3 regions of the Nocardia sp. JMUB6875 genome follow, and region 1 is predicted to be linked to each of the others. Evidence: riboswitches for the same ligand, from Rfam matches in the RefSeq annotation. Region 1 holds a riboswitch; each other region holds the start of a gene.
What was found. Region 1 has a riboswitch for S-adenosylmethionine ahead of ACAM49_RS04260 (aminotransferase class V-fold PLP-dependent enzyme). Riboswitches for the same ligand answer to the same signal wherever they lie in the genome.
Positions count from the first base shown of each region.

Region 2: linked by a shared signal. The riboswitch ahead of ACAM49_RS06850 (bifunctional o-acetylhomoserine/o-acetylserine sulfhydrylase) and the one ahead of ACAM49_RS04260 (aminotransferase class V-fold PLP-dependent enzyme) in region 1 are both predicted to bind S-adenosylmethionine.
Region 3: linked by a shared signal. The riboswitch ahead of ACAM49_RS12820 (rhodanese-like domain-containing protein) and the one ahead of ACAM49_RS04260 (aminotransferase class V-fold PLP-dependent enzyme) in region 1 are both predicted to bind S-adenosylmethionine.

Region 1 is NZ_BAAFGR010000010.1:9,192-12,458, forward strand. It holds gene ACAM49_RS04245 (TetR family transcriptional regulator) at 1-9, shown strand, start outside; gene ACAM49_RS04250 (DUF2752 domain-containing protein) at 85-534, shown strand; gene ACAM49_RS04255 (hypothetical protein) at 553-738, shown strand; gene ACAM49_RS04260 (aminotransferase class V-fold PLP-dependent enzyme) at 740-2,053, opposite strand; SAM riboswitch class IV at 2,108-2,221, opposite strand; gene ACAM49_RS04265 (heme oxygenase (biliverdin-producing)) at 2,434-3,093, shown strand; gene ACAM49_RS04270 (LysE family translocator) at 3,246-3,267, shown strand, end outside.
Region 2 is NZ_BAAFGR010000017.1:16,702-19,968, reverse strand. It holds gene ACAM49_RS06860 (MFS transporter) at 1-86, opposite strand, end outside; gene ACAM49_RS06855 (TetR/AcrR family transcriptional regulator) at 335-1,072, shown strand; SAM riboswitch class IV at 1,085-1,196, shown strand; gene ACAM49_RS06850 (bifunctional o-acetylhomoserine/o-acetylserine sulfhydrylase) at 1,293-2,642, shown strand; gene ACAM49_RS06845 (homoserine O-acetyltransferase) at 2,684-3,267, shown strand, end outside.
Region 3 is NZ_BAAFGR010000040.1:8,542-11,808, forward strand. It holds gene ACAM49_RS12810 (FAD-dependent oxidoreductase) at 1-761, opposite strand, end outside; gene ACAM49_RS12815 (hypothetical protein) at 1,003-1,452, shown strand; SAM riboswitch class IV at 1,515-1,631, shown strand; gene ACAM49_RS12820 (rhodanese-like domain-containing protein) at 1,646-2,068, shown strand; gene ACAM49_RS12825 (O-succinylhomoserine sulfhydrylase) at 2,065-3,267, shown strand, end outside.

The DNA of each region.
Region 1 (3,267 bases):
GTGCGGTGAACCACCGCCGCTGCGGGAGTGCGAAGTTCGGTGCGACCTGGCAGGTGGGCGGTGGTGCCGCTACCGTTGATGGTCGTGGATACCACGGCAGCGGCCCTCGAATCGCCCACTCGCCCGCGGTGGCTCGGCGTCGGGCTACCGCTGCTGGCGGGCGGCGCGGTGGCGGGTGGGTTGGCGCTGCTGCACTTCCGGGATCCCCATCAATCGGGTGCGTACGGGTACTGCCCGTTCTATGAATTGACCGGATGGTGGTGCCCGGGCTGCGGCGGGCTGCGCGGACTGCACAACCTCACCGAAGGCCACATCCTCGACGCCATTCACAGCAATGTGCTGCTGCTGCCGCTGATACTGGGCTTCATCGCCTGGTGGGGAACCTGGCTGCGGCGCGGCTGGCGCGGCAATCCGACGCCGCCGCGACTACCGCAGGTCCTGCCCAAGTCGGCGATGTGGATCGCGCTCGCCTTCCTCATTGTCTTCACCGTTGTGCGGAACACGCCGTGGGGAAGTTGGATAGCGCCGGTTTAGGCGGGGCATGCTCTGCGTATGAGCTCACTGAAGGAACGCGTGCGCGAGAAGCTGGTCCGTCAGCTCGCCGAGGACGGGCCGCCGGATCCGGATCAGGACGACACCCGGCAGGTCTCGGTCCAGGACGACCTGGACCTGCTGGACGCCGTGGCCGATGACGATCCGCTGATCGAAGAACTCGCGGCCCGATACCTGGTGGCGTAGCTCAGAATCCGCAGGGCGCCGCGCCCTCGGCCGAACTGCCGAACGGGCGGGTCTCCGGCACCGGGTTCCAATGTCCCTCGGTGCGGGCGTAATTCCAGCTCGGGCCGTTCTCGACCAGGGTGGAGACGGCGTCGATCAGCCGGTCCACGTCGGCGGCCGTGGTGCCCAGGCCGATGCTGGCGCGCAGGGCGGCGTCGACACCGAGGCGGGCAAGCAGCGGGTGCGCGCAGAAACGGCCGTCGCGCACGCCGATGCCGTGCTCGGCGGAGAGGTAGGCGGCGACCTGACCGGGCTCGAACCCGTCGATGGTGAAGGCGACAATGCCGACGGCGTCGGTGCTGTCGCGGAAGACGCGCAGGAAGTTCACGCCCGGAACGGTTTTCAGGCCGTAGCGCAGCCGGTGGGTCAGGTACTGCTCGTGCTCGATGACGGTGGTCTCGTCCAGCTCGGCGAGGGCGTCGCAGGCGGCGGCCAGGGCCGCGACGCCGAGCACGTTCGGCGAACCGGCCTCGTGCCGCTGCGGGGCCGGGGCCCAGTCGACGCCGTCGGTGGTGACCGAGCGGACCGCGCCGCCGCCGGCCAGGTACGGCTCGGCCGCGTCCAGCCAGTCGCGGCGGCCGACCAGGACGCCCGCGCCGAACGGGGCGTAGGCCTTGTGGCCGGAGAAGGCCAGGTAGTCGATGCCGGTGGTCTGGAGATCGATGCGGCGGTGCGGGGCCAGCTGGGCGGCGTCCACCAGGATGCGGGTGCCGCACTGGTGCGCGATCCAGGCCAGCCGCTCCAGCGGCAACAGTTCACCGGTCACATTGGAGGCGCCCGTAACCGCGAGCAGCGCAGCGGGTTTCGAGCACAGCTCGGCGACCAGGCGCTGGATGGTCTCCTCGATGGTGTCGGCGACCGGCACGACCCGGCGGCCGTTACGGGTCCAGGGCAGGAAGTTGGCGTGGTGCTCGACATCCAGCACCACGGTGTCACCGGGAACACACGAGGCCAGCAGGTTCAGCGAGTCGGTGGTGTTGCGAGTGAACACCACGACCTGGTCGTCGGCCGCGTTCAGGAACCGGGAGACCGAACCGCGGGCGGACTCGTAGCAGTCGGTGGAGACCCGGGAGGCGTAGCCCGCGCCGCGGTGCACGCTGGCGTAGAACGGCAGCAGCTCGGCGACCCGGTCGGTGACCTGCTTCAACGCGGGTGCGCTGGCGGCGTAGTCGAAGTTGGCGTAGCCGATCGTCCCGCCCTGAACCAGCGGCACCCGCAGGTCACAGCCGGAAACGGTGGCGAGGGGGGCACAGGTCTGTTCGGCGAATGCGGTCATCACGAAATCCCATCGGGTTCATGGACACGCGATCGGTGAGAGAGGTCGATCGAGAGTCCGCGCTTGCCGCACCCGGTCGGGCGACGGCCCGGTCGTCACCCGGAGCACCCCACCGCGGAGGAGGGTTGCCGACCAGCTAGCCGGGGCTTGACGCTGGTACTCATGACCTGATTTGAGAGGTTGGCAGATCGGCTCGGGTGTTGTCAACCCCGGCCCGGGCTGTGATGAACGGCACGGGTGTCCCGGAAAAATCATCCGAAAGTTGGATCGGGTGGGCCGCAAAGTTCGAATCGCGAGATCGTTGCTGAGGCGTACGGTTGGAGGGAAAGTTAGGGTAGCCAAAGTGGGGTGCCCCGGAGTTGATCACGAGGAGCGCGACCATGTTGGACACCAGCACCCCGTTCTCGACGCTCATTCGCACCGCGACCGAGCAGCAGCACAACGAGGCGGAGCACTCCACCTTCATGCGCGACATGCTCACCGGGCAGCTCGGCGTCGACGCCTTCAATCGCTACACCGGCCAGCTCTGGTTCGTCTACGAGGCGCTCGAAAAGCATTCCGCCGCACTGGCTTCCGATCCGGTCGCGGGTCCGTTCGTCAAACCCGAACTGGCGCGGCTGGCCGCGCTGGAGGCCGATCTGACCTATCTCGGCGGTGCGGACTGGCGCGACGAGCTGATCCCGCTGCCCGCCACCGCCGCCTACGCCGCGCGCATCGAGGAGTGCGCGAGCGAGTGGCCCGCCGGTTACGTCGTGCACCACTACACCCGCTACCTGGGCGATCTCTCGGGCGGCCAGGTCATTCGCGGCACCGCCGAGAAGCTGTGGAACCTGCCCAAGAAGGGCGACGGCGTGCGGTTCTACGTCTTCGACGACATCTCCAATCCGGCCGCGTTCAAGCGCGAGTACCGCGAGGCCCTGGACCAGCTTCCCCTTGACGGTTCGGAGGTCGATCGCGTGCTCGACGAGGCGCGACTGGCGTTCACGATGAACACCGATCTGTTCCGTGAACTGGGCGCGGAGTTCAGCGCGCGGAACTGAAAACCCCTAGCCCAGGCGGCCGTCGGTCCCGTTCATCAGGCGGGTCGGCGGCTTTCGCCATTCGGGTGAAGTGCGTCGGCCCTGTTCGTCGGGGGCAGGGCCGACGGCGGCACCTCTTGCGCCGGCAGGATTCGTGAGCTGCCATGGATGGCATGAGTTTTCCGCTGCTGATGA
Region 2 (3,267 bases), on a different contig from region 1:
CCGTCGCTGATGTGCAGATCCTGCTGCGCGAACGGCATGGCAATGGTGACGATCGTGGCGTCCAGGACCACCATGAGCTGCGCCATCGCGATCACGGCGAGTGCGAACCAGCGCCTGGAGTCTTTTGCTGGAGTCGCGGAATCTTTTGCGGGACTTGCTTTTTCGTCTGTACCGAGAGCGTCCGGCGCTACGGTCATGAGCTTCTCCTCTTGGAGTTCGAAGACAGCTCAACCATAGTGGCCCCCACCGACAATTGGCGTCAAGGGAAATTTGTCGCACTGCGACAGTTGTCATAATGGGACAGGACGGACCGTTAACGGCTTAAGATGGAGGCATGTCGGAGTTGTCAAGTCACATCGGTGTGATCTCGCGTCACCGCCCCGGCGTCCGTGAACACCGCCCCGGCCTGCGCGAACGCAAGAAGCAGCAGACCAGGGACCGAATCATCGACGTGGCGCTGCGACTGTGCGACGAGCAGGGCTTCGACGCGACCACGGTGGAACAGATCGCCGACGCCGCCGACGTCTCGCCGCGCACGGTGAACCGGTACTTCGACAGCAAAGAGGCGATCGTCATCGCCCCCATCGAGGGCATGGGCCGGGTCCTCGCCGAGGCATTGCGCGCCCAGCCCATCACCGGCGATGAATTGCAGGCGCTGCTCGACGCCTTCCTCTCGGTCGTGGACCAGATCATCGAATCCGATGCGCCGGTGCCCTTCCGCTGGTTCCAGCAAATGCAGCGCATCTCACGCGAGAGCGTCGCGGTGCGCGCGCTGAGCATGGAATCGGCCGACACCAAGACCCGCGCCATGACCGACGTGCTGGCCGAACGCCTGCAGGTGCCCGAGGACCACCTGACGGTGCGCCTGATCGCCGCCACCTGGCACAGCATCATGCGGGTGGGCATGGAGTGCGAGTTCGACGAGGAATCCGAGTTCCCGGACTGCACCAACGCCGATACCGCGCGTGCGCTGGCCGACAATGTGCTGGCCGCCTTCCACGAATTCCGCCGCGTCTGCTGCGTATCCGGTGTGGCGAGCCCCACTTCCGAAGCGACCGCGTCGGCCCGTTAGAATCTCGCAACAGGTCAAGAGCATCAGCGTTAAGGCCCCGGCTTGCTGATCGGCAACCCTCCAGCTGCGGTGGGGTGCTCCGGGTGCAGACCGGGCGTTCGAAGGACGAACGCAAGCGCAACCAGGAGGTCTACCGAAATGTGTTGTTGTCGAAGCCCATTCGCTTCTCGATAACGTCAAACTTCCGCCATTCGGCGACCTTGTTTTTGGAGCAGAACCCATGAGTGACTCGACCGCGTCCGCGGCCGTTGCGGCTGACGACACCCTCGACCCGGCCAACTGGTCCTTCGAGACCAAGCAGATTCACGCCGGTCAGGCGCCCGATTCGGCCACCGGAGCGCGCGCCCTGCCCATCTACCAGACCACGTCCTACGCCTTCCGCGACACCGATCACGCCGCCGCGCTGTTCGGTCTCGCCGAGCCGGGCAATATCTACACCCGCATCATGAACCCCACCCAGGACGCGGTCGAGCAGCGCATCGCCGCCCTCGAGGGCGGCGTCGCGGCGCTGTTGCTGGCCTCCGGGCAGGCGGCGGAGACCTACGCGATCCTGAATCTGGCCGAGGCGGGCGACCACATCGTGGCCAGCCCGCACCTCTACGGCGGCACCTACAACCTGCTGCACTACTCGCTGCCCAAGCTGGGCATCGAGGTCAGCTTCGTCTCCGACCCCGACGATCTCGAGCAGTGGCGCGCGGCCGTGCGACCGAACACCAAGGCGTTCTACGGTGAGACCGTTGCCAATCCGAGCAGCTCGGTGCTCGACATTCCCGGCATCGCCGAGGTCGCGCACGCCGCGGGCGTGCCGTTGATCGTGGACAACACCGTCGCCACGCCGTACCTGATCCAGCCGCTGAAGCTGGGCGCGGACATCGTCGTGCACTCGGCCACCAAGTACCTGGGCGGGCACGGTTCCGCGGTCGCGGGCGTGATCGTGGACGGCGGCGCCTTCGACTGGACGGTGAAGAACGAGGCGGGCGAGTCCCGGTTCCCGGGCTTCACCACCCCCGATCCCAGCTACCACGGCGCGGTCTTCGCCGACCTCGGCGCACCCGCCTTCGCCCTGAAGGCGCGCGTGCAGCTGCTGCGCGATCTGGGCGCTGCGGTGTCGCCGTTCAACGCGTTCCTCATCGCGCAGGGCATCGAGACGCTGAGCCTGCGGATCGAGCGGCACGTGGCCAACGCGCAGGCCGTCGCGGAGTTCCTCTCGGGCCAGCCGGGCGTCGAGAAGGTGTACTACGCGGGGCTCCCCGGCTCGCCTTGGTTCGAGCGCGGCAAACAGCTGGCACCCAAGGGCGTCGGCGCCATCGTCTCCTTCGAGCTGGCCGGCGGCGTGGACGCGGGCAAGAAGTTCGTGGAGGCGCTGGTGCTGCACAGCCATGTCGCTAACATCGGGGATGTGCGCTCGCTCGTCATCCACCCGGCTTCCACCACGCACTCGCAGCTGACACCCGCCGAGCAACTGGCTTCCGGTGTCACGCCTGGTCTGGTGCGTTTGGCGGTGGGCATCGAGGGCATCGGCGACATCCTGGCGGATCTGCGCGCGGGCCTGACGGCGGCGGCAAGTTGACCGTGAACATCGAATCGAGGACGTCCCGTCACGCGGCCGAGTTGTTGCTCCCGCCGCCCGACGGGACGCTCGGGACCATTGCCATCGGGGATGTGGAGCTCGAGTCCGGGGCCGTCATTCCCGACGTGACGCTGGCCGTGCAGCGGTGGGGCGAACTCTCCGCGAACGCCGACAACGTGGTGCTCGTGGAGCACGCGCTGACCGGCGACTCGCATGTGGTCGGCCCCGCCGACGTGCACCACAACCAGCCCGGCTGGTGGGACGGCATCGTCGGCCCGGGCGCGCCGATCGACACCCGCGAGTGGTGCGTCATCGCCACCAATGTGCTGGGCGGCTGTAAGGGCAGCACCGGCCCGGCCTCGCTGGCGGCGGACGGAAAGCCTTGGGGCTCACGGTTTCCCGCGATCTCCATCCGCGATCAGGTGACCGCCGAGCGCAAGCTGTTCGATCTGCTCGGCATCGACCGCCTGGCCGCCGCCATCGGCGGCTCCATGGGCGGCATGCGGGTGCTGGAGTGGATGGTCGGCAGCCCCGAGCGGGTCGGCGCGGCCCTGGTGCTGGCGGTCGGCGCGCGCGCCACCGCCGACCAGATCGGCACCCAGACCACCCAGCAGGCCGCCATCAC
Region 3 (3,267 bases), on a different contig from region 1:
ATGTCGACCTGCTTGGAGTGCCGGCGCGCGGCCTCGGAGCCCTCGTCGTAGTCGATGTCCTCGGGATCGACGATGACCTCGATGGTCGGCGAGTGGTCGAGCTCGCGCAGCTCCAGGGGCGTGAACTTGGCCTGGGCGGGACCGCGGCGGCCGAACACGTGCACTTCCAGGGCCTTGTTGGCCTTGAGGCCGTCGTAGACGTTCGGCGGGATCTCGGTCGGCAGCAGTTCGTCACCGGTCTTGGCCAGCACGCGTGCCACGTCGAGGGCGACGTTGCCGACGCCGAGCACGGCGACCTTCTCGGCGTCCAGGGGCCAGGTGCGCGGCACGTCGGGGTGTCCGTCGTACCAGGACACGAAGTCCGCGGCGCCGTAGGAGCCGTCCAGGTCGATGCCCGGAACCTCCAGGGCGCGGTCGGCATTGGCGCCGGTGGAGAAGATGACCGCGTCGTAGAACTGGCGCAGGTCCTCGAGGGTGATGTCGACGCCGTAGTCGATATTGCCGAGCAGGCGGACCTGATCCTTGTCGAGGACCTTGTGCAGCGCGGTGATGATGCCCTTGATGCGCGGGTGGTCCGGCGCGACGCCGTAGCGGATGAGGCCGAAGGGCGCGGGCATGCGCTCGTACAGGTCGATGCTCACCCCGGTGAAACCGGCCGGGGTGTCGGACTTCATCAAGGCGTCGGCGGCGTAAATACCGGCCGGTCCTGCGCCCACGATCGCAATGCGTAGCGGGCGGGTCGCTGCACTCTGTTCGGTCATTCTTCCGCGCACCCTTTGGGTCGAAACTAACTTGCCGTCTGAACTTAGCCGTCGTTCTTAGCTTAGGCTAAGTTGACGCCCTGGCCTCGGCGACCTCCATTGGCCCCCGACGCTGCAGCGTTGCTGCGTTGTCCTGCTATTCCCGCCGGGAGGGCGGAAATTCTGCTGATTCTATCGATGGCGCACGGCACCCCCTGCGCGCGGGCGGTGAAACTGCCGGAATGCCAGGCATGATCTACCCATGAGCGACGCCGAGGAGACAGTGGAGCAGCAGACCCCGATCCCGATCGATCAGAACGAAACCCGGAGCATGTGGCCGTTCCTGGTCGCCGCCGGTGTCATCGCGGTGGTGATCCTGGGCATCGTGATCGCCACGCTGGTCTCCCCGGTTGAGAACAATGTCACAGATCGCGATCGGCTCGCGGTCGCGGCGGGTGAGTTCATCAAGTCCCGTAGCGAGACCGGCAAATACGTTCCGGCCGTGGCCTGCAAGGGATTCGACGAGAACAACTCGCCGCTGAAGATCGCGGGCTCGACCGGCTCGAGCATCAACTTCGACAAGCTGGGCGACCCGGTCGTCGACGGCGACAAGGCCACCGCGCCGGTCACCTACAGCGTCGACGGCGCGCAGTCCACCTCGACTTGGCACTTCGTCAAGGAGAATTCGCGCTGGTTGGTCTGCAATTCGTGACAAGGTCCGAAGTCGCGGCCGGGGTTTGACACGGCGGCAGTTTTTTCGGCACTCTCATCCCAGGTCATGAGTACCAGCGCCAAGCCCCGGCTGGCTGGTCGGCAACCCTCCTCCGCGGTGGGGTGCTCCGGGTGACGACCTGGCCACGCATCGAGCACGCGGTGCGGCAAGTGCGGATTCACAGGAGGTACAGGTGAACTACGCGGGTGACATCACGCCGAAGCAGGCGTGGGAGTTGTTGCGCGACAATCCGGATGCGGTGCTGGTGGATGTCCGCACCGACGCGGAATGGCGATTCGTCGGGGTGCCCGACACCAGCGGCATCGGCCGGCCGACCGCGTTGATCGAATGGGTCGACGCCACCGGCACGCCCAATCCCCGCTTCGTGGACCAGTTGAAGCAGGCGCTCGCCGATCGCCCGCAGGATTCGGACGCGCCGGTGCTGTTCATCTGCCGCTCCGGCCAGCGCTCGATCGGGGCGGCCACCGCCGCCACCACCGTCGGCATCACCCCGTCCTTCAATGTGGTGGACGGCTTCGAGGGTGCGCTGGACGCCCAAGGTCATCGCGGCAGCACCGGCTGGCGCGCCGACGGACTTCCGTGGAGGCAGTCATGATCACCGGTGGCTCTTTCGACAAGCCGCTGCCCGAGGGCGTCGGCCCGGCCACGCAGGCCGTGCGCGGCGGCACCCGCCGTTCCGGTTTCGACGAGACCTCCGAGGCGCTGTTCCTCAATTCGGGTTTCGTCTACGAGAGCGCCGAGGCCGCCGAGGCCTCGTTCACCGGCGATATCGAGCACTTCGTCTACTCCCGCTACGGCAACCCGACGGTGGCCATGTTCGAGGAGCGGCTGCGCCTGATCGACGGTGCGGAAGCCTGTTTCGCGACCGCGTCGGGCATGTCGGCGGTGTTCACCGCGCTGGGCGCGCTGCTGTCCGCCGGTGACCGACTGGTCGCGGCGCGCAGCCTGTTCGGCTCCTGCTTCGTGGTGGCCAACGAGATCCTGCCGCGCTGGGGCGTGGAGACCGTCTTCGTCGACGGCGAGGACCTGGACCAGTGGGAGCAGGCGCTGTCCGTGCCCACCCAGGCCGTCTTCTTCGAGACCCCCTCGAACCCCATGCAGACCCTCACCGATGTGCGCGCGGTCTCCGATCTCGCGCACGCGGCGGGCGCGAAGGTGGTGCTGGACAACGTCTTCGCCACCCCGCTGCTGCAGCGCGGCTTCGATCTGGGCGCGGACATCACCGTCTACTCGGGCACCAAGCACATCGACGGCCAGGGCCGTGTGCTCGGCGGCGCGATCCTGGGACCGCACGACTACATCGACGGCCCGGTGAAAAACCTCATGCGCCACACCGGTCCGGCCCTGAGCCCCTTCAATGCCTGGACGCTGCTCAAGGGCCTGGAGACCATGCCGCTGCGCCTGCGCCAGTCGGTCGACTCCGCCCTGAAGATCGCCCAGTTCCTGGAGTCGCATCCGGCGGTGGCCTGGGTCAAGTACCCCTTCCTGTCCTCGCACCCGCAGTACGAGCTGGCCAAGCGCCAGATGTCCGGCGGCGGCACGGTGATCACCTTCGAGTTGAAGGCCACCGAGAACGAGGCCAAGAAGCGCGCTTTCGAGGTGCTCAACCGCCTGCGCATCATCGACATCTCCAACAACCTCGGTGATGCCAAGACGCTGATCACCCACCCGGCCACCACCACGCACCGCGCGATGGGCCCGGAAGGCCGTGCGGCCGTGGGTATTACGGACGGCGTGGTGCGTATCTCGATCGGTCTGGAAGACGTCGAGGATCTGCTCAACGACCTGGATCAC